Sphaerotilus montanus: one gene and its partner. The protein of the gene in region 2 interacts with the protein of the main gene of each other region in a pairwise test. Links are inferred from orthologs where the notes say so. Each region holds a gene or a part of one and is shown on either strand. Other genes may lie near its edges.

Region 1 (11,683 bases), 2.8 Mb from region 2 along the record:
ACCGCACCGCCGAGGACCTGCGCCCGCTGCCGGCCGAGGACTTGCCCGCCGACCTGCAGCCGCTGGTGGCCACGATCAACGCCCAGCTCGCCCGCACCGGGGCGCTGGTCACGCAGCGCCGCCAGTTCGTCGACGACGCCTCGCACCAGTTGCGCACGCCGCTGACGACGCTGCGGGCGCAGCTCGACTACGCGCTGCGGGAGCCCGATCCGCAGCGTGTGCATGAAGCGTTGCAGGCGCTGTCGCGCGAGCTGGACCACGCCACGCGCGCCACGCAGCAGCTGCTGGTGCTGGCACGGGCCGACGCCGGCCGCTTGGTACGGGAGCCGTTCGACCTGGGCGAGCTGGCGCGCGAGGTAGCGCTGACGCTGCTGCCCCAGGCGCGGGCGGCGGGGCTGGACTTCGGCGTCGAGGCGCCCGAGTCAGGCGCCGCGGTGGCGCTCGGAGACCGGGTCCAGTTGCGCGAAGCATTGATGAACCTGGCCCACAACGCGCTCGTGCATGGCCGGGCGGGTGGTCAGGTCACGGTCGAAGCGCATGCGGTGGCGGATGGCGGCTGGTCGCTCGGGGTGGTCGACGACGGACCGGGGCTTGATCCTGCGGTGGCCCGGCGGCTCGGCGAGCGTTTCGTCAAGGGGCGTGGCAGCCGCGGATCGGGCCTGGGCCTGTCGATCGCGCGTGCCGTGATCGAGCGCCACGGCGGCACACTGACCATGCAGCCCGGCCACGACGGCACGGGATTGCGCGTGACCTTGAATGGCGCCGGTGTCCCGGTGCACGAGGAGTCGCCATGAATTTGCGGAAGTACTGGGGCCTGTGCGCCGCGGCTGTGCTGCTGGCGGCTGGCAGTGTTTCACCGGCCACCGCCCAGGTGTCGCGCTGCATCGCGCCGGCCAAGCCGGGCGGCGGTTTCGACCTCACGTGCCAGCTGGTGCGCGAGGCGCTGCAGCCGCTGATCCCGGCGCTGCCGATCGTCTACCAGCCGGGCGGCATCGGCGCGCTGGTGTTCGACGAGGTGGTGCGCGATGCCCGTCCCGTCAGCCCTGGTGGCGCAGAGCTGATCGCGTTCTCCAGCGGCACGCTGCTCAACCTGGCGCAGGGGCGCTTCGGGCGGCGTGGCGCCGAGGCGGTGCAGTGGGTCGCGGCACTGGCGGTCGACCATGGCGTGGTCGTGGTCCACCGCGACGCGCCGTGGAAAGACCTGCCGGCGCTGCTGGAGACCCTGAAGGCGCAGCCCGCCTCGATCGCCTTCGCCGCGGGCGGCACCATCGGCAGCCAGGACTGGATGAAAGCGGCACTGCTCGCCCGCGCGGCGGGGGTCGGGCCGCGCGCGATGCGGCTGGTGGCGTTCGAGGGTGGCGGTGACGCGATGCAGGCGCTGGCTGGCCGCCATGTGCAAGTGCTCACCGGCGACGCCGCCGAGGTGGTGCAGCAACTGCAGCAGGGCGCGCCGCTGCGGGTGCTGGCGGTGCTGTCGGCGGCGCGGTTGCCGGGGCCGCTGGCGAAGGTGCCGACCGCGCGGGAGCAGGGGGTGGATGTGCAGTGGCCGATCCTGCGCGGGGTCTACACCAGCGCCCGCACGCCCGCAGGCGTCGTCGCCGAGGTGGCCCGGCGGCTGGCCGAGGTGCAAGGCCGCGAGGACCACCGCGCCCGGCTGGAGCGGCTCGGGCTGCAGCCGGTGGACGCTGGTGTCATCGGGTCGAGCCTGTCGGCGCATGTGCGCGCCGAGGTCGAGCGCCACCGGCGGCAAGCGGTCGAGATCGGCCTGCTGCGCGCGGTCACTCCGTGACGCGCACACCCTTCCAGAACGCCACGCGGCCCTTGATCTCGGCCGCTGCTTCCTTCGGGTCCGGATAGAACCAGACCGCATCCGGGTTCACCTCGCCGTTGACGAACAGGCTCAGGTAACGCGCCTCGCCTTTCCACGAGCACATGGTGCGGTGGTTGCTCGACAGCACGCAGTCCTGGCGCAGCGACTCGGGCGGGAAGTAGTGGTTGCCTTCGATGACGACGGTGTCGTCGCTTTCGGCCACGGTGGTGCCGTTCCAGATGGCTTTCATGGGGTGTGCTCTCGTGGGATGGTGGAGGCTGGCGTTATACCGCTGATGCGGCGCAAGGTCGGCGTGGTGGCTTCAGGCGCAAGATGGACCTGACTCCTCGAAAGGCCTGTCCATGACCACCGCCACTTCTCTTCCCGATCTTGGCCTGCTGCAGGCCCCGACGCGCCACCTGTTCTTCACCGGCAAGGGCGGCGTGGGCAAGACCTCGCTGTCCACGGCCTGCGCGCTGGCGCTGGCGGACGCGGGCCGGCGGGTGCTGCTGGTGAGCACGGACGCGGCGTCCAACCTCGACGAGATGCTGGGCATCCCGCTGCGCAACACGCCGGTGCCGGTGCCGGGTGCGCCGGGCCTGTCGGTGCTCAACATCGATCCGCAGGCGGCGGCCGAGGCCTACCGCGCCCGCGTGATCGACCAGATGGGCGCCGAGGCCGATGACGCCGAGCGCGCCACGGTGCGCGAGCAGCTCTCGGGTGCCTGCACCACCGAGATCGCCGCGTTCGACGAGTTCACCGCACTGCTGGCCGGCGGCGGCGAGGGCTACGAGCACATCGTCTTCGACACCGCGCCGACCGGCCACACGCTGCGCCTGCTCAGCCTGCCGAAGGCGTGGACCGGCTTCCTGGCCGGCAACGACCGCGGCGCGTCCTGCCTCGGGCCGCACTCGGGGCTGAAGATGCAGGAAGTGCGCTTCCGTCAGGCGCTGCAGACGCTGGGCGACGCGGCGCTGACCACGGTGGTGCTGGTCACGCGGCCCGAGACGGGCGCCATCGCCGAGGCGGCGCGCACGTCGGTGGAACTGGCCGAACTCGGGCTCGGGCACCAGCGGCTGGCGATCAACGGTGTGTTCCACGCCAGCCAGCGCGATGACGCGGTGGCGCAGGCGGTCGAGGCGCAGGGTGCGCAGGCGCTGGCGGCGATGCCAGAGGTGTTGCGCGCGCTGCCGAGTGACCGGGTACCGCTGCGGCCGTTTGACACGGTGGGGCTGCCGGCGCTGCGGGCCTTGCTGCGGCCCGACGTGGCGGGACCAGCGCCTGCGTTGACCGAGGCGGGGCAGGGCGAGGCGACCTGGCATCCGCTGGCCGATCTGGTCGACGACCTCACAGCGCCCGGCCGCGGGCTGATCATGGTGATGGGCAAGGGCGGTGTCGGCAAGACGACCATCGCCGCCGCGCTCGCCGTGGCCCTCGTGCAGCGCGGCCACACCGTCCACCTGAGCACCACCGACCCGGCCGCCCACCTGGCCTCGACGCTGGACGGGCAGCTCGACGGCCTGCGCGTGGACCGCATCGACCCGCAGGCCGAGACGCAGCGCTACACCGACAAGATCCTGGCGGCGCGGGGCAAGGATCTGGACGCGGCGGGACTGGCGCTGCTGCGCGAAGACCTGAAATCCCCTTGCACCGAGGAGGTCGCCGTCTTCCATGCCTTCTCGCGCATCGTCAGCGAAGCGCGCAGCGCCTTCGTCGTGCTCGACACGGCGCCGACCGGCCACTCGCTGCTGCTGATGGACGCCACGGGTGCGTACCACCGGCAGATGGTGCGCGAATTCGAAGGCACCTCGGGCAGCCACATCGTCACGCCGATGATGCGGCTGCAGGACGGCAGCTACACGCGCATCGTGCTGGTGACGCTGCCGGAGTCGACGCCGGTGTCGCAGGCCGCGGCGCTGCAGGACGACCTGCGCCGCGCCCATATCGAGCCGGCGGCCTGGGTGCTCAACCGCAGCCTGCTGGCCTCGGGCACGACCGACCCGCTGCTGGCCGGGCGGCTGGCGGGCGAGCGCCGGCAGATGGCGCGCATCGCCGAGGGCCTGTCCAGCCGGATGACCTGTGTCGTGCCGTGGCAGGCGGTCGCGCCGGTCGGGGTGGAGGCGCTGACCGCCCTGGTGCAGCGCCCGTGAACCGGTGAACCCATGAAAAAAGCCCCGCCAGGGCGGGGCTTCGGAGTCGGCGGGATTCAGCTCACTTGGCGAGCTTGAACACCCACACCGAGCCACCCTGTTCGAGGAAGCTGACCTTCTTGGCCACGTCGCCACCCCACAGCGGGACGGCGCCGCCCCAGCCGGAGGCCACGGCGACGTACTGCTCGCCGCCTTCGCTCCAGGTGACCGGCGGGGCCACGACGCCCGAACCGGTCTGGAACTTCCAGACGATCTTGCCGGTCTTGGCGTCGGCCGCCTGCAGGTAGCCTTCCGGCGTTCCCCAGAACACCAGGTTGCCGCCGGTGGTCAGCACACCACCCCACAGCGGGGCGTTGTTCGGGGCTTCCCAGACGATCTTGCCGGTCTTCGGATCCACGGCGCGCAGGGCGCCGATGGGGCCGTCACCCAGCGTCTTGATCGTGAAGCCGGCGCCCAGGTAGGCGGCACCCTTCTTGTAGCTGATCGGCTCGTTCCAGATTTCCATGCCCCACTCGTTGGCCGGCACGTAGAACAGCTTCGTGTCGGGCGAGTAGGCCATCGGCATCTGGTTCTTGCCGCCCAGGAACGACGGGGCGACGAAGGTCGAGGTGCCCTTCTTGCCATCGGCGCCCTGCGTCGGGTCGCCAGGGCGGTTTTCCGGCACGAAGTTCGGACGGCCCGTCTTCAGGTCGATGCCGGTGGCCCAGGTGATCTTCTTGACGAACGGGAAGGCGTTGACCAGCTTGCCGGTCTTGGCGTCGTTCACATAGAAGAAGCCGTTGCGGTCGGCCTTGCCGCCGAGGATCTGGCCGCCTTCGTCGTACGTGATGAACTCGTTGACGCCGTCATAGTCCCAGCCGTCGTTCGGCGTGTTCTGGTAGTGCCACTTGATCTGGCCGGTCTTCACGTCGATGGCGACGGTCGAGGTCGAGAACAGGTTGTCGCCCTTGCGCAGGTGGCTGTTCCACGGCGCGGGGTTGCCGGCACCGAAGTAGGCCATGCCGGTCTTCGCGTTGTAGGTGCCACCCAGCCAGGTCGCTGCGCCGCCGGTTTTCCACAGGTCGCCCGGCCAGGTCTTGCCCTGTTCGCCGGAGATGCCGTTTTCGGTCTTGTTGCCGTCCTTGTCGTACTTGTAGCCCATGTGGCCTTCGACCGTCGGGCGCACCCAGACCAGCGCGCCGGTCTTCGGGTTGCGGGCCTCGACACGGCCGACGATGCCGAACTCGCCGCCCGACACGCCGGTCAGCAGCAGGCCTTCGGCGATCAGCGGAGCGGCCGAGGCGGAGTAGCCAGCGGCGTAGTCGTCGATCTTTTCCTTCCAGACGACTTCACCGGTGTCCTGGTTCAGCGCGACAAGCTGCGCGTCCAGCGTGGCGAAGATGACGAGGTTGTCATACAGGGCGGCACCGCGGTTGATCACGTCGCAGCAGGGCATGATGCCGTCGGGCAGACGGTGCTCGTACTTCCACAGCTTGGCGCCAGACTTGGCGTCGAGCGCGAAGATGCGCGAGTAGGACGCCGTCACGAACATCTTGCCGTTGTGGATCACCGGCTGCGATTCCTGACCGCGCTGCTTTTCACCGCCGAAGGAGAAGCTCCACGCCGGCACCAGCTTGCTGATGGTCGAGGGGTTGATCTGCTTGAGCGGGGAGTAGCGCTGGCCTTGCTGGCCGATGCCCCAGCTCAGCACGTCGCCGGTGGACTTGGCGTCGTTCTCGATCATCTGATCGGTCACGGCGGCCTGGGCCATGGACGCCAGGCCGGCGCACACCAGCAAGCTCAACAGTTTCTTCTGCATGGTTGGTCTCCTCAGTGAGGTGGATGTCACAACGGCTGGAACAGATGCCGTTCGGGAGCTATTCCCGGGCAACAAATGTGCCACCTCGCCTGTGCTAGGAAACCTTGGGGATCCTACTAGCTCGCCGTACCGGGTCGGGGTTCGCGGTGCGGGTAACTCCGGGGGCTGGTGTACCAGGAGACAACACTTCCCCGAAAACTGCTCCGCCGGCCGCGGTGCACTCAGACCAGTCCGTCGAACAGCCAGACGTCCACCGCGTCGCCTGCGGCCACCGAGGTCTGCGCGTGGCCGAGCACGACCAGTGCATTGGCTTCGCTCATGCTGCGCAGCACGCCAGCGCCCTGGGTGCCGGTCAGGCGCACTTCCCACTGGCCGTCCACGCCAGGGCTGACGATGCCGCGCTGGAATTCGGTGCGGCCCGGGCGCTTGCGGATGGCGGTGGTGCAGCGTGCGCGCAGCGCCGGCAATGGCTGCGGTTTCGCCCCCGCCAGCTGCAGCAGTCCGTCGCGGGCAAAGGCGTAGAACGTCACCAGCGCGGCCACGGGATTGCCCGGCAGTGCAAACAGCCAGGCGGGTGTGCGGCCCTCGCCGCGGTGCAGCGGCCCGAACGCGAAGGGCCGGCCCGGGCGCATCGCCACCTTCCAGAACGCCACGTCGCCGCGGCTGGCCAGCAGGTCCTTCGTGTAGTCGGCATCGCCCACGCTGACCCCCCCGCTGGTCAGCACCACGTCGGCCCGGGCGATCGCCTCGTCGAGGGTGGCGGCCAGTGCGGCCGGGTCGTCGCGCACGAGGCCCAGGTCGATGATCTCCACGTCCAGCCGCGCCAGCGCCCCCATCAGGCTGTAGCGGTTGCTGTCGTAGATGCAGCCGGCGTCCAGCGGCTGGCCGAGCGTGCGCAACTCGTTGCCGGTGGAGAACAGCGCCACCCGCAGCCGGCGCCGCACGGTGACCTCGCCGATGCCCAGCGACGCGATCAGCCCCAGGTCGGCCGGGCGCAGCCGCTGGCCGGCGGTGAGCGCGGGGTGACCAGCGCGCAGGTCTTCGCCCTGCAGGCGGCGGTTGTCGCCCGGGCGGACCGTGCCCGCAGCGATGTGCACCACGCCGTCGGCGGCGCGGCAGAGTTCCTGCGGCACGACGGTGTCCAGTCCCGCCGGCATCACCGCGCCGGTCATGATCCGCACGCACTGCCCCGTCGCCGTCTCGAAGTCGGGCACGTCGCCGGCGTGGACCGTGCCCGTGACGGTCAGCACCGTGTCGGCGTCGGCCCGCAGGTCGCTGCCGCGCAGCGCGTAGCCGTCCATCGCCGAGTTGTCGTGCGCGGGCACGCTGATCGGCGAGACGATGTCCGCACCGAGGATGCGGCCCAGCGCCGCAGTCAGTGGCAGGGTTTCGGTTTCGGTGATGGGGTGCAGCGCGGCGGCGATGGCGGCGCGGGCGGCCTCGACGCTGAGCTGGTCATTGCCGGTGGAGAGGGGAGAAGGGCCGAGTTCCGACATGGTGGGCAGGGACGGTGGGTTCAGGGATTGGCACTGATCATAGTGGCCGCGCCTGCACGGGCCCGCGCCCTTGGGGTGGGTCTCTATGCAAGCGCCGACATATCGCCAGCGCGGTGATCCGGCGACAGAATCGCGCCGCCATGTCCACCGTCTCCGAGAGTTTCGCCACTGCGCTGCGCCTGATCGCCGAGGCCGATACCGCGCTGTTCTCCATCGCTGGCCTGTCGCTGCAGGTCAGCGCGGTGGCCTGTGCGCTGGGTGCCGTGGTCGGGCTGGCGCTCGGGGCGTGGCTGGCGGTGGCGACCTTTCCCGGCCACCGTGTCGTCATCTGGGCACTCAACACGCTGCTGGCGCTGCCTTCGGTGGTGGTGGGGCTGTCGGTCTATCTGCTGCTGTCGCGCTCCGGGCCGCTGGGTGCGCTGGGCATCCTGTTCACGCCGACGGCGATGGTGATCGCGCAGAGCATCCTCATCCTGCCGCTGATCACGGCGCTGTCCCGGCGGCTGGTGCTCGACGGCCTGCGCGAAGGAGGCGACCAGCTGCGCTCGATGGGCGCCGGCCCGCTGCTGTCGGCGCTGCTGCTGCTGCTGCACCAGCGTTTTGCGGTGCTGACGGTGCTGCTGACGGCGTTCGGCCGGGCGGTGGCCGAGGTGGGCGCGGTGATGATCGTCGGCGGCAACATCGACGGCATCACCCGCGTGATGACCACCGCCATCGCGCTGGAGACCAGCAAGGGCGATCTGCCGCTGGCGCTGGCACTGGGCCTGGTGCTGCTGGGTGTGGTCGGCATCATCAATCTGGTCATCGGGCTGGTGCAGTGGCGTGGCGGTGCACCGCAGGAGGCGCTGGCGTGACGACGATGCCCGCGACCGAGACACTGCTGACGCTCGACGGCGCCACGGTGCGCTTCGGTGCGGTGACGGCGCTGCGCGACGTCGGGCTGCAACTGCGCCGCGGCGACCGGCTGGCGCTGGTCGGTGCCAACGGTTCCGGCAAGACGACGCTGCTGCGGGTGCTCAACGGCCTGCTGCCGCCGAGCGAAGGCCGGCGTGAACTGCACCGGCTGCGCGGCTCCGGGCGGTGGCCGGTCGCGGCGATGCTGTTCCAGCGGCCCTTTCTGCTGCACCTGTCGGTGTGGCGCAACCTGATGCTGGCGCTGTGGCTGGGTGGCGTGCCGCGGGCGGCGCGGCGCACCCGCGGGCTGGATGCACTGACGCGGGTGGGCCTGCAGGCGACAGCGGACCGCCCTGCGCGCGCCTTGTCCGGTGGCCAGCAGCAGCGGCTGGCGCTGGCGCGGGCCTGGGCGCTGCAGCCCGACATCCTCTTCCTCGACGAGCCGACCGCCAGCCTCGACCCGAGTGCCAAGCGCGAGGTCGAGGCGCTGATCGACGACTTCGCACGTGCCGGCATGACGCTGGTGATGAGCACGCACAACCTCGGGCAGGTCAAGCGCCTGGCCACCCGGGTGGCCTATCTCGAAGCCGGGCGCCTGGTGGTGGACCGGCCGGTGGACCAGTTTTTCAACGACGCGCTGCCACCTGAGGCGGCGCAGTTCCTCAAAGGAGAATTGCCGTGGACCTGAAACGACGCCTTGCCTTCACCACGATGGCGACCCTGACGATGGCACTGGTCCTGCCGGCGGCCACCGTGCAGGCCCAGGACAAGTCCATCGTGATGGCCTCGACCACCTCGACCGACCAGTCCGGCCTGTTCGGCCACCTGCTGCCGGCGTTCAGGCAGGCCAGTGGCATCGACGTCCGCGTCGTCGCGGTCGGCACGGGGCAGGCGCTGGACATGGCGCGCCGCGGGGATGCCGACGTGGTGTTTGTCCACGACCAGGTGGCCGAGGAGAAGTTCGTCGCCGACGGCTGGGGCCTGAAGCGGCAGGCCGTCATGTACAACGACTTCGTGCTGATCGGTCCGGCCAGCGATCCGGCCAAGGCCAAGGGCGGCAACATCGCCGAGGCGCTGCTGCGCGTCGCCGCGGCCAAGGCCTCGTTCATCTCCCGGGGCGACAAGAGCGGCACGCACGCGGCGGAGCTGCGGCTGTGGAAGCAGGCCGGGGCCGACCTGGCTGCGGCCAAGCCGTCCGGCTACAAGGAATGCGGCTGCGGCATGGGCCCGGCGCTGAACATGGCGGCGTCCACCGGCGCCTATGTGCTGGCCGACCGCGGCACCTGGCTGGCCTTCAAGAACCGTGCCGATCTGGCCGTCCTCGTCGAGGGCGACAAGGCGCTGTTCAACCAGTACGGCGTGATGGTCGTCAATCCCGCCAAGCACCCGCATGTCAAGCAGGCCGCTGCGCAGGCGTTTGCGGACTGGGTGGTGTCGCCGGTGGGGCAGGGGGTGATCGCGTCGTACAAGATCGGCGGGGAGCAGCTGTTCTTCCCGAACGCGGGGCGTTGAGCGGCGATCGAGGGGGCGGTGAACCTGCCCGTGCGTGTCAGGCTGGTACATCTGTCGGTGACTTCATAGGCGTTGCCTAAGCAAAGACCCGGCGGATTCCGGGTTTTTCAGGGTTAGGCCTAGGTTCCCGAGCGCGGTCGATATGCAGATGATTGCATAGACCCTCCCCGGTGTGCGCTGTGCTCGCTCGGGGTACCCCCCCAACGGACGACTGCGGAGAACCCCCATCATGCAGAAGAGCCTTCACATCAACCCGGACAAGTGCACGGGTTGCCTGCAGTGCGAAATGGCCTGCTCGTACGAGAACTACGGCGTCTTCGCCCCCGCCAAGTCGCGCATCAAGGTCTTCGACTTCCACGAGACCGGCAAGAAGGTCCCCTACACCTGCACGCAGTGCGACGAGGCCTGGTGCCTGCACGCCTGCCCGGTGGAGGCGATCACGCTCGACAAGGTCACCGGCGCCAAGGTCGTCAACGACACCACCTGCGTCGGCTGCAAGGTCTGCACGATCTCCTGCCCCTTCGGCACGATCAACTACGTGCAGGAAACCGGCAAGGTCCAGAAGTGCGACCTGTGCGGCGGCGATCCGGCCTGCGTCGAGGCTTGCCCGACCGGCGCCATCACCTTCATCGATTCCAACTGGACCGGTCTGAACAAGATGCAGTCCTGGGCCGACAAGCTGGGCAACCAGTCTGCCGCCTGATCCGTCCAAACAAGGAGCACACACATCATGTCTTGGGCAGGAAAAATTCTCCGCGTCAATCTGACCGCCGGCACCGTCACGTCCGAACCGCTGCGCATGGACTGGGCCAAGCTGTACCTCGGCTCGCGTGGTCTGGCCACGAAGTATCTGGTCGAGGAAATCGACGCCAAGGTGGACCCGCTGTCCATCGACAACAAGATCATCTGGGCCACCGGTCCGCTGACGGGCACGATGGCCTCCACCGGCGGCCGCTACACGGTCGTCACCAAGGGCCCGCTGACCGGCGCCATCGCCTGCTCGAACTCGGGCGGCTACTGGGGCGCCGAGCTGAAGATGGCCGGCTGGGACATGGTCATCTTCGAAGGGGCGTCGGCCAAGCCGGTGTACCTGTCGATCGAGGACGACAAGGCCGAGCTGAAGGACGCCGCCCACCTGTGGGGCAAGTCGGTCTGGGAGACCGAAGGCATCATCAAGAAGGGCCACCAGGACCCGCTGGTGCGCGTGTCCTCGATCGGCCTGGCCGGTGAGAACAAGGTGCTGTTCGCCGCCGTGGTGAACGACCTGCACCGCGCCGCTGGTCGCTCCGGCGTCGGCGCCGTGATGGGCAGCAAGAACCTCAAGGCGATCGCCGTGCGCGGCACCAAGGGCGTGGGCAACATTGCCAACCCCAAGGAGTTCATGCGCGTCACCTACGAGAAGAAGAAGATCCTGCAGGACAACGCCGTCACCGGCGCCGGCCTGCCGACCTACGGCACCCAGGTGCTGATGAGCGTCATCAACGAAATGGGTGCGCTGCCCACCCGCAACCACCAGGATGTGGCCTTCGAAGGCGCCAAGGACATCGGTGCGGAAGCCATGGCCACCCCGCGCGCGACCGATGGCAAGAAGCCGCTGGTGACGAACCAGGCCTGCTTCGGCTGCACCATCGCCTGCGGCCGGATCCAGAAGATCGACCAGAACCACTTCACCGTGGACAACAAGCCGCAGTACTGGGGCGCCTCGGGCGGTCTGGAATACGAAGCCGCCTGGGCACTGGGCGCTGCCAACGGCGTGAAGGACCTGGACGCGCTGCAGTACGCCAACGTGCTGTGCAACGAGCAGGGCATGGACCCGATCACCTTCGGCGCCACCATCGGCGCGGTGATGGAGCTGTACCAGATGGGCGTGCTCACCAAGGAGCAGCTCGGCATCGACGCCCAGTTCGGCTCGGCCCAGGCACTGGCCCACTTCGCTGAAATCACCGCCCGCGGCGAAGGCTTCGGCATCGAGATCGGCCAGGGCAGCAAGCGCCTGTGCACCAAGTACGGCCACCCCGAGCTG
Region 2 (11,684 bases):
CTGCGGGTTGTCGAGGTGACACGCTCGGCCATGGCGGATGCGGGGGACGCCCGCATCGAGGTGCTCCCCGGCCAGCTCGATCCGCGGCTGCGTCTGGCACCGTGCCAGCAGATCGACGCCTACCTGCCACCCGGCAGCACGCCCTGGGGACGCACCCGCGTGGGGCTGCGCTGCACGAGCGGGCCGGTCGCCTGGAACGTCTACCTGCCGGTGACCGTGAAGGTCTGGCGCAAGGCGATCGTCAGCACGACCGCCCTGCCCGCCGGCACGGCACTGTCGGCCTCCGACCTGCAGCTCGCCGAAGTGGATGTGGCCGGTAGCAGCAGCCCGGTCTACACCGAAACGTCACGGCTGCTCGGTCGCCGCCTGATCAACCCGGTCGGGCCGGGCCTGCCTGTCCGCGGTGACAACCTGCGGGTGCGCCAGTGGTTTGCTGCCGGGGACAAGGTGACACTGGTCTACAAGGGCGACGGCTTCGAGGCGTCGACCGACGGACAGGCGATCAACTCGGGCCTGGAAGGCCAGTCGGTGCGGGTCCGTGTGGGCTCGGGTCAGGTCATCACGGGAATGCCGACCGGAGAAAACCGCGTCGAGGTGCGCTCATGAGCCGCAAGGTCCGACGCGACGCCGCCCGGTCATCAAAAGTGGAAATAGACGCACCGGAACCCGTCAATTCAACCCGCATCTGCACAAATCTGCTCGAAAACCGCTCGTACGGGGGAGGATTTCCCGAAGCTGCACTCCATCCCGCTAAAGTGGCTGGCGCGACCACCGATATCAGACTCAACGCCCGTCAACCGGGCCTGATTCGGCTCGAAGGAGTACGTGATGAAGATCGGCAATATCGCCCAGACCTCGGCGACGGCCCCCGTCAGCCTCGGCACCCCCCCCCGTGCGGCTGAAACGCCACATGAGGCCCCGGAAGTTTCGGCGCCCGAAGACACCGCCAGCACCAAGGTGGAAGTGTCTGAAACCGCCTCGACCCTGCTCGAACGCGCCCCGGACGACTTTGACAGCGAAAAAGTCGATCGCATCCGGCAAGCCATCTCCAATGGCACCTACAAGGTCAATGCCGAAGCGATCGCCGACCAGTTGCTCACCAACGCACAGGATCTGCTGGGCCACCTCGGCCAGAAGCCCTGAGACCGCTGTCCGGCCTGACCGGGCAGCGTGTCGCATCGATCCATCGACCTGACACACCTGCCCATGAACACCCTGAATCTGCGCCCTGCCCCCGTGCATTGCCCCGACGCCGCCGATCTGGAGCGTCTGCTCTCGGCGGTCGAGGGCGATCTGGATGCCCTCGGAGATTCGCTGCGCCTTCGGGACAGCACGCGCATCGAGCGCCATTCCGGCGATCTGCGCGAGGCGCTCACCCGGGCCCTCGACGGCTTCACGCGTGCCTCCCGGTCCGGCCAGATCCCCGCCGCGCTGCGCGCCAGGCTCGTGAAGGCCAGTGGTCAGGTGGCCGTGCAGCGCGAGTCGCTCCTGCGCGCGACCGTGGCGCTGGACGGTGCCCTGGAAGCACTGCTGCCGCGCGAGGATGCCGTGGTCTACGGCCGGCTCGACAGCCGCAGTTCAGCGCTGTTCACGCACTGACGGCACCTGCAGTGCCGCGACGATGATGCGCCGCACCAGATCCACATCCACCGACTGGCTGTAGCGGAACTTGAGGATGCGCATGCCCTTGCCGGCGCCCTCCAGTTGAGGAAATTGCTCGACCAGCAGCGCACCCTGGAAGAACTGCAGGTGCGCCTGGCCCTTGTGCGGCAGCAGCGTCACCAGGGGACTGCCCCGGACCAGGAACATCAGACTGCCCCAGCGCACCGCCTGGTCAATGTCCGGTGCCGCCGCCAGCACGGCCTTGTGCAGCGCCATGGCCGTGGCCACCTGGCCCGGTGGCAGCGAATCGAAGAAGCTGGCCACCATGGCTGCCGGTCGCGCGAGATGTCGCATGTCGGGACGGGGTCTGTCGCGCTCAGGTCCTGGGCAGGGTCACCCCCGTCTGGCCCTGGTACTTGCCGCCGCGGTCGCGGTAGCTGGTCTCGCAGACCTCGTCGCTCTCGAAGAACACCACCTGCGCGCAGCCCTCGCCCGCGTAGATCTTGGCCGGCAGCGGCGTGGTGTTCGAGAACTCCAGCGTCACATAGCCTTCCCACTCTGGCTCGAACGGCGTCACGTTGACGATGATCCCGCAGCGGGCATAGGTCGACTTGCCCAGGCACACCGTCAGCACGCTACGCGGGATGCGGAAGTACTCGACCGTGCGCGCCAATGCGAAGCTGTTCGGCGGAATGATGCAGACGTCGCCCTTGAAGTCCACGAAGCTGCGCTCGTCGAAGTTCTTGGGATCGACCACCGTGGAATGCACGTTGGTGAAGATCTTGAATTCGTCCGAGCAGCGGATGTCGTAGCCATAGCTGGACGTTCCGTAGCTGACGAGCTTGCGGCCATCGGGCGCGTAACGCACCTGAGCGGGCTCGAACGGCTCGATCATGGCGTGCTGCTCGGCCATCCGCCGGATCCACTTGTCGCTCTTGATGCTCATGTCGTTGTCAATTTCGGGGTACGCAGGGCGGGGGCGTGATTTTATGGGTATCTGGTGCCAGTGCCGACCTGTATCAGAGGAGATTCACGCGAAGTGGTTCCTTCTGACCCAAGCCGACAGCGCATCCACCAGCGCCACCAGCCCGATCATCGCCAGCAGCACCGTGCAGGCCTCGCGCATCTGGAACAGGCTGAGGTGGAAACTGAGTATCTGGCCCAGCCCCCCTGCGCCGACCACGCCGAGCACGGCCGCGGCGCGGATGTTGTTCTCCCAGCGGTAGAGGCTGTAGGCCAGCCACTGCGCCGAGACCTGCGGCAGCGTGGCGAACAGGAACACCTGCACCACGCCCGCGCCGCGGCTGCGCAGCACCTGCGCCGGCTCGGGCGGCACGTTCTCCAGCGCCTCGGCCAGCAGCCGACCCAGCACGCCGGTCGTGTGCAGCGCCAATGCCAGCGTGCCCGGGAGCGGCCCCAGTCCGGCCGACACCAGCAGCAGCGCCGCCCAGACCAGCTCCGGCACCGCACGCAGCAGGTTGAGCACCGCGCGTGCCGCCCCATGGACCAGCGCCGCCGACACCCCGCCCGCCAGACTCGCCGGCACCGCCAGCAGCAGCCCGAAGAGTGCCGCCAGCCCGGTGCCGAGCAGCGACATGGCCAGGGTTTCCAGCGTCGCCCAGCCGGTCTTGCGCAGGAAGGCCGCGCCGGTCTCCGGCGGAAAGAAGCTGGCGAGGAAATGCCCCATCTGCCCGAGCGCCTGCGGACCGAGGAAGTCCGACCAGCGCAGCGACAGGCTCCAGAAGCTCGCGCCCACCAGGGCCAGCAGCGCCAGACCCAGCACGGGCAAGGCGCGGCTGCGCAGCGGACGCGGCGGCAAGGGCAGCGACTCCCGGCTCATGCCAAGCCCCGGCGGATCCACGCGCTCACCCGGTCCGACAGCGCCACCAGCGCCATGAAGACCAGCAGGATCGCACTCACCTCGCCGCCCGCGAACATCTTGGCCGCGTTGTCGAGCTGCTGCCCGAGCCCGCCCGCACCGACGAAGCCCAGTACCACCGACGAGCGGATCGCACATTCCCAGCGGTAGACCGTGTAGCTCGCCAGCTCGTTGGCGGAGGCCGGCAGCGCCGCGTACAGCCAGGTCTGCAGCCGCCCGGCGCCGTGGCCCAGCAGCGCCTGCGCGGGAGCGGCATCGGCGCTTTCCAGGATCTCGGCCCAGACCTTGGCCAGCATCCCCCCGTAGGCGATGGCGATGGCCAGCACGCCCGCCGTCGGCCCCAAGCCCACGACCCGCACGAACACCAGCGCCCAGACCAGCTCCGGCACCGAGCGCAGCACCACGGTGAACGCGCGCACGCCCTGCCGCAGCCACGCCGGCCCGCGCGCCATGCGCCCGCCGACGGCGCTGACGGACAGCCGCTCGGTCATCGCCAGCGCCAGCGGCAGCGCGATCAGGCCGGCCAGCGCCATGCCCGCCGTCGCGATCGCCACCGTGCGCCAGGTCTCGCGGGCCAGCAGCGCGAGGAACTCCGCGTCGTGGCGCGGCGGCACGAACTCGGCCAGAAAGCGCCCGGTCACGCGCAGGCTGCGGGCGTCGAACAGCGTCCACGGCTGGAACTCGGCCAGCACCAGCAGCGGCCACAGCACCACCGCCGCCGCCAGCAGCCCCAGCCAGCGCCGCTGCAGCGCCGGATCGCGCGCGGCCACCGCACTCGCCACCGCGGCAGCGTTCATCGGCACATCGCCTGCGGCAGCAGCGCAGTGAGCGGAGCCAGCTCGACCAGCGGCGGGGCCTGCGGCGCGAACACCGCCCCGCCGTACAGCGCCTGCAGCCGCGCGTCGTCCAGCCCGTCGGACGGTCCGTCGTAGACCACCCGCCCCTCGCGCAGCGCCACCGTGCGCGGAAAACAGCGCCGCGCCACCTCCACCTGGTGCAGCGAGCACACCAGCGTGCGGCCCTCGGCGCGCGCCGTCTCGGTCAGCCGGCGCATCACCAGCTCGGCCCGGGCCGGGTCGAGCGCCGACAGCGGCTCGTCGACCAGCCACAGGTTCGCATCCGCCACCAGCAGCCGCGCCAGCCCGACCCGCTGCCGCTCGCCGCCGGAGAGCCGGTCGACACGCAGCCAGAGCTTGTCCGGCAGGTCGAGCGCCACCAGCGCCCGTTGCACGCGCTCGGCGTCCGCCAGCCGCGGCGTCCACAGCGTGCGCAGGCTGGCCCACAGCGACATCTGCGGCAGCCGCGCCGCCAGCACCGCCGTCACCACCCGCTGACGCGGCGGCAGCGGCGGCACCTGCGGCGCGAGCAGCGCCCGCGCCCGCTGCCGCTGCCGGGCAGCCGTGCCCAGCGTCCACGGCTCCTGGCCGAACAGCGCCAGCCGCCCCGCCGAAGGACGCAGCATCCCGGCCAGCGCCAGCAGCAGTGTCGTCTTGCCGGCACCTGACGCACCGATCACCGCGACCTGCTCGCCCGCCGCCAGCTGCAGATCGATGCCTTTCAGCACCGGCGCAGCCCCCGGCATCGGCGCGACCTGCAGTCCGCCCAGATCGACCACCGCTGGCCCCAACCGACTCACGCCCGGCTCACTTCAGCAGTCCGGCCTGCTCGGCAGCGCCCTTGATGCCGTTGTAGTTGTCGGCCTTGGTCGGGATGAAGCGGCTGGCGCGCTGCAATGCCAGGATCTCCTTGCCACCAGGCGCCGACTCCAGCGCCAGGAAGGCCGCAGCGATCTTCTCGCGCAGCGCAGCGGGCATGTCGGCGTGCACGCTCCAGTTGTAGTCGTAGTAGCCGGGGGTCGTGTAGAACACCTTGACCACGGCCGGATCGACCTTCTTGTCGGCGACGAACTTCTCCCAGACGGAGATGTTCAGCGCGCCGGCATCGACCTTGCCGCTGGCGACGGCCGCGATGGTCGCGTCGTGTGCGCCGGAGAAGCTCACGCGCTTCAGGTCCGCATCCGGGTTGATCTTCGCGGCCAGCAGGTAGCTGCGCGGCATCAGGTGGCCCGAGGTACTGGAGGCCGAGCCGAAGCTCAGCGTCTTGCCCTTGAGGTCGTCGAGCTTGGTGATGCCCGAGGCCGCGTCGGTGATGAAGACCGAGCGGAACTTCTCGTCCTCGGCCCGCTGCACCAGCGGGATCACCTTGCCGCCCGAGCGCACATTCGCCTGCACGAAGGTGAAGCCGCCGAACCAGGCGAGGTCCACCTTCTTGTTCACCAGCGTCTCGACCGCCGCGGCGTAGTCGGTCACCGGCGTCCACTCGACCTTCATGCCGAGCTTCGCTTCCAGGTACTTGCCCAGCGGCTCGAACTTGCGCGCCAGTTCGGTCGGGGATTCGTCGGGGATCGCGGTCACGCGCAGCACGGCCTGGGCCTGCGCGGTCAGTGCGGCACCCGCCAGCGCGGCCCCCAGTGCGAGCAGTCGGACGCTGCGGGCAGCGGTCATCGGGATTCTGGTCATGTTCACGCCTCGGTCAGTCGACAGCGCCCCGCTCTGCAGGGCGCCGAAAGGCGTGAATTGTGCCGTGCCCGCCAGAGGCGGCCGCTCAGGGCCTCATTGCAGCTGGCCGGTCTGCTCGGCAGCGGCGCGCACGGCGGCGTAGCCCGCATCCTTGGTTTCGGTGTAGCGGTGGGCGCGCTGGGCTTTCAGGATCTCGCGCCCGCCCTTGACCGCCTCCAGCACCAGCATCCCGCCGGTGATCGCCTTGCGGCTGCCTTCGGGCAGGTCGGCGAGCACCGCCCAGGTGTGGTCGGTGTAGACCGGCGTGGTGAAGAAGACCTTGAGCGCCGCGGGATCGACCTGCTTGTCGGCCACCAGCCGCTCCCAGGTCGCCAGTCCCAGCGCACCGGCCTCGGCCTGGCCGGCGACCACCGCGGCCACCACCGCAGCCGCGTTCGCGGCAGGCACGGCGGTGAGGTCCGCGTCCGGGCGCAGCTTGGCCGCGATCAGGGCGCTGCGGGGCATCAGGTTTTCTGCGGTGCTGGCGCTGGGGCCGAGGCTGAGCGTGCGGCCCTTGAGGTCGGGCAGCTTCTTGATGCTGGAACTGGCCTTGGTGATGAAGACGGAGCGGGCCTTCTGGTCTTCCTCGCGCTGCACCAGCGGCACGACGCGGTCACCCGCGCGCACGACGGCCTGCACATAGGACAACCCGTTCAGCCACACCAGATCGGCCTCGCGGTTGAGCAGCGCCCGCACCGCAAAGGCCTCGCTGGCCACGGGCACCCACTTCACGCGCATCTTGAAACGCGTCTCCAGGAACTGCCCCAGCGGCTCGAAGCGCACCGCCTGCTCGGCCGGCGTCGTCTCGGGCGCCATCGCCACCCGCAGCACGGACTGCGCCTGTGCCGCCAGCGCGGTGCCGGTCAGCAGCAGTGCCGTGCCCAGACTGCGCGCCACGGGCGCGATCCGTCGAATCCATGTGCTCATCGTTCACCCCCGGTACCAGATGGCCCGATTGTGCCGCGGGTGCACCTTTTTCAGATCAGCGCGACAGGCTGCGCAACTCATCCAGGGTGTTGGCATTGAAAAACCCGGCCGCGTCCCCCTCCCGGTCGAACAGGACCTGGGCGCAGCGGTGCTGGCCGGTCCAGCGGTCGATGCGGCGCTGGCCGCCCGCCATGAAGGCCACCAGGCTCTCCATCAGCCCGGTCTTCATCAGGCAGAAGACCGGGTGGGTCTGCAGCGTGCCGTCCGCCTCGCGGGTGACGGCCATCGCCAGATCGGCGTCCTCCGCCTGCAGCGCGGCCGACAGTCGCACCACCAGATCGGCCGGAAACTGCGGCGAGTCGCAAGGCACGGTGACGAGGTAGGCCGTCTCGCAGCGCTCCAGCCCGGCGAGGAACCCCGCCAGCGGCCCCGGAAAATCGGTCGTCGCGTCCGGCCAGACCGGCACGCCCATCGACTCGTAGGCGGCCAGGTTCCGGTTGGCATTGACCATCAGGCTGCCGACCTGCGGCCCGAGGCGCAGCACGGCGTGCAGCGCCAGTGGCATGCCCTGGAAGTTCTGCAGGCCCTTGTCCACCCCGCCCATGCGGCTGCCGCGGCCACCGGCCAGGACCAGGCCGGTGATCTCCTGCGGATCGATCGCGCTGCGCACGTTCATGGCCACGGTCATGCTCAGGCCTCCAGCAGGTCGAAGCCCTGCGTCTCGATGTCGAGGAACACCCGGGTGAGCTGCGCCACCGCGCGCCAGATCTGCGCCCGCGGATGGGCGTCGACGGCGTCACACAGGTCGCCGACCCAGGTCTGCAGATGGCCGCGGAAGAAGCGCCGCTGCTGCTCCAGGTTGCACACCGCGATGTCGTCGCCCGCGATCAGGAAGCGCATCACCTCGCAGCCGTAGGCGATGTGGTCCTCGGTCTCGCCACGGCCCGGATCACGGGTCAGGCCGAGCGCGGCCAGGTCGGTGCGCAGCGCGGCCAGCGGCTTCTCGTTGAGGAAACCCGCCAGGTAGAACGAGCCGTAGAGGAACACCTCCGGCTTGCCCACCCCGCCGAACAGCGCGTCGTACTCGTCGGCGGCGGTCTCCGGTGTGGTGGCACGCAGCGCCGAGACCAGCGCCTGCCACGGCGCTTCGAGCAGGCCGCCCTCCGGCGTCTCGGTGACCACCACGCGGAACCGCGCGAGCAACTCGGCATCGGGTGGCGCCATCCACAGCCGCGCGAGCAGGCCGTACAGCTCGGCGCGGGCAAGTTCCTCGCTGTGGTCGGCGCTGGCGAAGCTCAGGGCGCGGAGGTCGTCGTTGTTCATGGGGCTCGGCTCAGGCTCAGTAACGGGGCGTGCCGCGCGGCACGTCGGTGATGCGGACTTCGCTGGCATTGCTGTGCAGGTCGATCACCCGGCAGTCGCCGCACATCTTCAGCCGCTCGGCCGCCGCGCCCTGGAAGGCCGGGTGCGCGGACAGCTTGGCCATCATGTTCTCGATCACCTTCAGCGTGCCAAACGGCTTGCTGCAGCGGATGCAGCGGAAGGGCTCGACCTCGTGCAGCACCCGCGGCTGGCGGCGCGCCCGGCCCTCGTCGGCCAGCAGCAGGCGCGGCACCAGCGTGATCGCGCCTTCCGGGCACGTCGTCTCGCACAGCCCGCACTGCACGCAGTTCTTCTCGGTGAACCGGAGCTGCGGGCGCTCGGGGTTGTCGGCCAGCGCGTTCTCGGGACAGGCGCCAACGCAACTCAGGCAGAGCGTGCATTTGGCGGTGTCCACCAGCACCGCACCGAACGGCGCACCGGCCTTCGGCAAGGCGACCACATCGGCCGGCGCAGGCGCGTGGGCGCTCAGGTGGTCGATCGTCAGGTCGAGTGTCGCGCGCTTGTCGGCCTGGGCGACGATGGGCGTGGGCTGCGCGACAACCTGGGCGGGTGCGCTGCGCAGCGCGGCGTCGAGCGCGGCCAGGTCGCGGGCGTCCCGTGCCTCGATCAGCTTGAAGTGCTCGCCCGCGTAGCCCAGCCCGGTCAGCAGCGCCTGCGCCACCGCCATCTGCTCGGCCAGCGCGGCGCGGTACTCGGGCGCTTCTTCGGCGGTCAGCAGCACGAAGACCTGGCTGGCGCCCTGCGCGATCGCGGACAGCCACAGGTCGATCCCGACACTCGCCGTGTGCCACACCGCCACCGGCAACACCCGCGCCGGCACGCCGTGCACGGAGCGGTCGACCCGCGCCGCGCGGCCGAGATCGTCGATCAGCTTGGCGCCCGCCTGCTCGCTGTGCAGCAGCAGCGCCGCATTCTGTCCACCCGCGCGGGCGTAGGTCGTGATCAGCCGGTGCAGCCGCTTGCCCTGGTCGACCGGGCCGGGATAGGCGAAGGTGAGCGCCCCGCTAGGGCACACCGTCGTGCAGGCGCCGCAGCCCGCGCACAGGTGCGGCTCGACGACGATGCCACCCGCCAGCTCGGTCTTCGCCTTGCCCTTGCGCGAGGCGTCGCTGGAAATCGCGCTCGTCGAGCAGACGTCGATGCACGCGGTGCAGCCGATCTGCTCGTTGCGGCTGTGGGCGCACAGGCGGTGCTGGTAGTGGAAGAACTTCGGCTTGTCGAAGGTGCCGACCAGCTCGCGCAATTGCAGCACGGCGTCGAACAGGCGCTTCGGCTCGGCGGCGCCACGCACGCCCTGCGGCACATGGAAGTAGCCCTGCGGCGGCTGGTGCTGCGAGAACGCCGGGGTGTCGCGCAGGTCGAGCACGAGGTCGAAGCGCTCGTCGGTGACCAGCGGCGCGCGGTTGAAGTCGATCGCGCCGGCCGCGTCGCAGACCTGCACGCAGTCACGGTGGCTCTTGCAGCGGCTCAGGTCGATCTGGTAGCGGAAGTCGATCGCGCCTTCCGGGCAGGCGTCGAGGCAGGCGTTGCAGCGGGTGCAGAGATCGAGGTCGATCGGGTTCGACGACGACCACTGCACCTCGAACGCCCCCAGCCAGCCGCGCAGCCGCGTCACCCGCCCGGCGAACACCGGCAGGTCGCGGCGCTGCGCCAGCGCGCCGTCCACGCCCGCCGCCTCGTCCACCAGCAGCGTCACCGCCAGCCGGTCGCGCAGCATCGCTGCCGCCGACTGCGCCGCGTCCGCCCCGCCGATCACGAGGCAGCGCCCGGCCGAGTGGAACGGCACCGTCGTCACCGGCTGCACATCCGGCATCTGCGCCGCGGCGATCAGCGCGGCGAGCTTCGGCGTGGCCGCCTTGGCGTCGCGGGACCAGCCGCCCGTCTCGCGCAGGTTGACGAAGTGGATCGGGCGCTCGTCGGTGCTGGGGGCGCCCGCGGTCTCGGCGTTCAGGTCGAGAAAGAGCTGGCTCTCCTGCGTGCAGGCCACCAGCAGCGCCTCGCCCGGACCGGTGGACTTGGCCGCGCGCTGGAAGGCGCCCGCCTCACGTCGGCACAGCAGGGTGTGCGTCGTCTCCAGCCCGTCCGCGCTCGCCCCCGGCGTGCGCATCAGCGTCCGGGCAATCGCCCCCGAGTCCAGCGGCATCGTCCGGTTGCAGTCGCACAGCAGTGTTTTCATCGGCGGGGTTCTCGTCGTCGTCTTTGTCTTCGTCGGCAAACAGGCCGAGCACCTTGGACTGCGTCATCTGCCGCAGCATCGCCAGCGGGATCGGGTCCGGCAGGCCGTAGTCCTCGATGTAGGTGTCGAGGCCGTCCATCACATTGAAATGCGGATCGGTGAACAGCGTCTTCAGCGCCGCGTTCTTCACCGAGGGATCGACGCCGCGGGCGACGAAGCGGGTGAAGTCGGAGGCGGGGGTGAGCTGCGCGACATCGGCCAGCGTCGGGGCGGGCTGGGCGGGCGGCGGGGGCACGGCGGCCGGCGCTGGCGCGACGGGGACAGGGGCCACCGGCGCCACGGGCCTGGCGGCCACGGCCGGCATCGGCGGCACCTCCGCCACCGGCGCGCCCTGCCGCACCTGCACCTTGCGCCGCGACCAGCGCGACAGGAAGCCGCCGTCGGGTTCCGGATCGGTCGCCATCGTCAATCCCGCTGGTCCGGCGCGACGAAGGACACCGGCCGGCGGCGCTTCTTCGGCTCGGGCCGGTAGTGCGCGTCGGTGTAGGCCTGCAGCCAGTCGCGCACCTCGGCGGGCAGCGGCCGGTTGTCGACCCGCTCCTGCGCGTCCAGCAGGCGCCCGGCTTCGTTGTAGGACAGCGTGACCCGCTCGGGCCAGGCGCGCGACGGGTCTTCCTCGTCGATGCGCCACATCACGAACCAGACCGGCGCGCCCGAGGTCAGGTTGAGGAAGTAGCCCTCGCCCTCGTCGCGGCGCAACTCGACCGGCAGGCCGGGGAACAGGAACTGCGCCGCCTTGCCGTCGTCACGCAGCAGGCGCGGCGTGTCGCCGTATTGCCCGTCGTCCAGCGCCACGTCGGCCAGCGTGAAGCGCCAGTCTTCCCAGCGGCTGGGCTGGTGCTGCCGGTCGATCACCACGGCCACCCGGATCTGCGTCGGTGGCGTCGGCGGCAGCGCCGTATGTTCTGGGTCGGTCCGCATGAATATGTCGACAAGGGCTCGGTAATTCACGCGCAGTCTACAGGCCACCCCCGAGAAAACATCAGCGTTGCCCCTGAGCGACGAGGGAGTTTCCGGGGCTGCACCCTGCGCAGGAACCCGGTTTCCCCTCTGCGCCCCGCACGCGCGACAGATTGTCCGCACCCTCCCCGCAGGGTTT

Evidence for each region.
Region 1: the proteins of mobA (region 2) and moeA interact in binary tests that used the Escherichia coli proteins (3 or more experiments, as listed by UniProt). The link is inferred for Sphaerotilus montanus from one-to-one orthologs.

Annotation. Positions count from the first base shown.
Region 1 is NZ_JACCFH010000001.1:193,173-204,855, reverse strand. The notes cover bases 5,130-7,999. They hold moeA (molybdopterin molybdotransferase MoeA), read right to left. Parts: upstream 7,279-7,999; coding sequence 5,980-7,278; downstream 5,130-5,979. Other genes in these bases: BDD16_RS00920 (ABC transporter permease), read left to right, coding at 7,395-7,999; BDD16_RS00930 (PQQ-dependent methanol/ethanol family dehydrogenase), read right to left, coding at 5,130-5,758. In the rest of the region: BDD16_RS00950 (sensor histidine kinase), read left to right, coding at 1-794; BDD16_RS00945 (tripartite tricarboxylate transporter substrate binding protein), read left to right, coding at 791-1,789; BDD16_RS00940 (DUF427 domain-containing protein), read right to left, coding at 1,779-2,060; arsA (arsenical pump-driving ATPase), read left to right, coding at 2,173-3,960; more of BDD16_RS00930, read right to left, coding at 4,022-5,129; more of BDD16_RS00920, read left to right, coding at 8,000-8,108; BDD16_RS00915 (ABC transporter ATP-binding protein), read left to right, coding at 8,114-8,836; BDD16_RS00910 (ABC transporter substrate-binding protein), read left to right, coding at 8,875-9,660; BDD16_RS00905 (4Fe-4S dicluster domain-containing protein), read left to right, coding at 9,890-10,363; BDD16_RS00900 (aldehyde ferredoxin oxidoreductase family protein), read left to right, coding at 10,391-11,683. UniProt on the Escherichia coli protein: Catalyzes the insertion of molybdate into adenylated molybdopterin with the concomitant release of AMP.
Region 2 is NZ_JACCFH010000001.1:3,032,071-3,043,754, reverse strand. Bases 5,833-8,703 are described here. They hold mobA (molybdenum cofactor guanylyltransferase MobA), read right to left. Parts: upstream 7,643-8,703; coding sequence 7,022-7,642; downstream 5,833-7,021. Other genes in these bases: BDD16_RS13875 (4Fe-4S dicluster domain-containing protein), read right to left, coding at 8,306-8,703; BDD16_RS13880 (TorD/DmsD family molecular chaperone), read right to left, coding at 7,657-8,289; phnD (phosphate/phosphite/phosphonate ABC transporter substrate-binding protein), read right to left, coding at 6,094-6,936; BDD16_RS13895 (putative selenate ABC transporter substrate-binding protein), read right to left, coding at 5,833-6,000. Also shown: flagellar basal body P-ring formation chaperone FlgA, read left to right, coding at 1-606; flagellar biosynthesis anti-sigma factor FlgM, read left to right, coding at 829-1,143; BDD16_RS13925 (hypothetical protein), read left to right, coding at 1,207-1,599; BDD16_RS13920 (DUF1801 domain-containing protein), read right to left, coding at 1,579-1,956; dcd (dCTP deaminase), read right to left, coding at 1,979-2,548; phosphonate ABC transporter, permease protein PhnE, read right to left, coding at 2,633-3,442; BDD16_RS13905 (PhnE/PtxC family ABC transporter permease), read right to left, coding at 3,439-4,278; BDD16_RS13900 (phosphonate ABC transporter ATP-binding protein), read right to left, coding at 4,275-5,117; more of BDD16_RS13895, read right to left, coding at 5,125-5,832; more of BDD16_RS13875, read right to left, coding at 8,704-10,492; BDD16_RS13870 (DUF3306 domain-containing protein), read right to left, coding at 10,392-10,988; BDD16_RS13865 (DUF3305 domain-containing protein), read right to left, coding at 10,991-11,506. UniProt on the Escherichia coli protein: Transfers a GMP moiety from GTP to Mo-molybdopterin (Mo-MPT) cofactor (Moco or molybdenum cofactor) to form Mo-molybdopterin guanine dinucleotide (Mo-MGD) cofactor.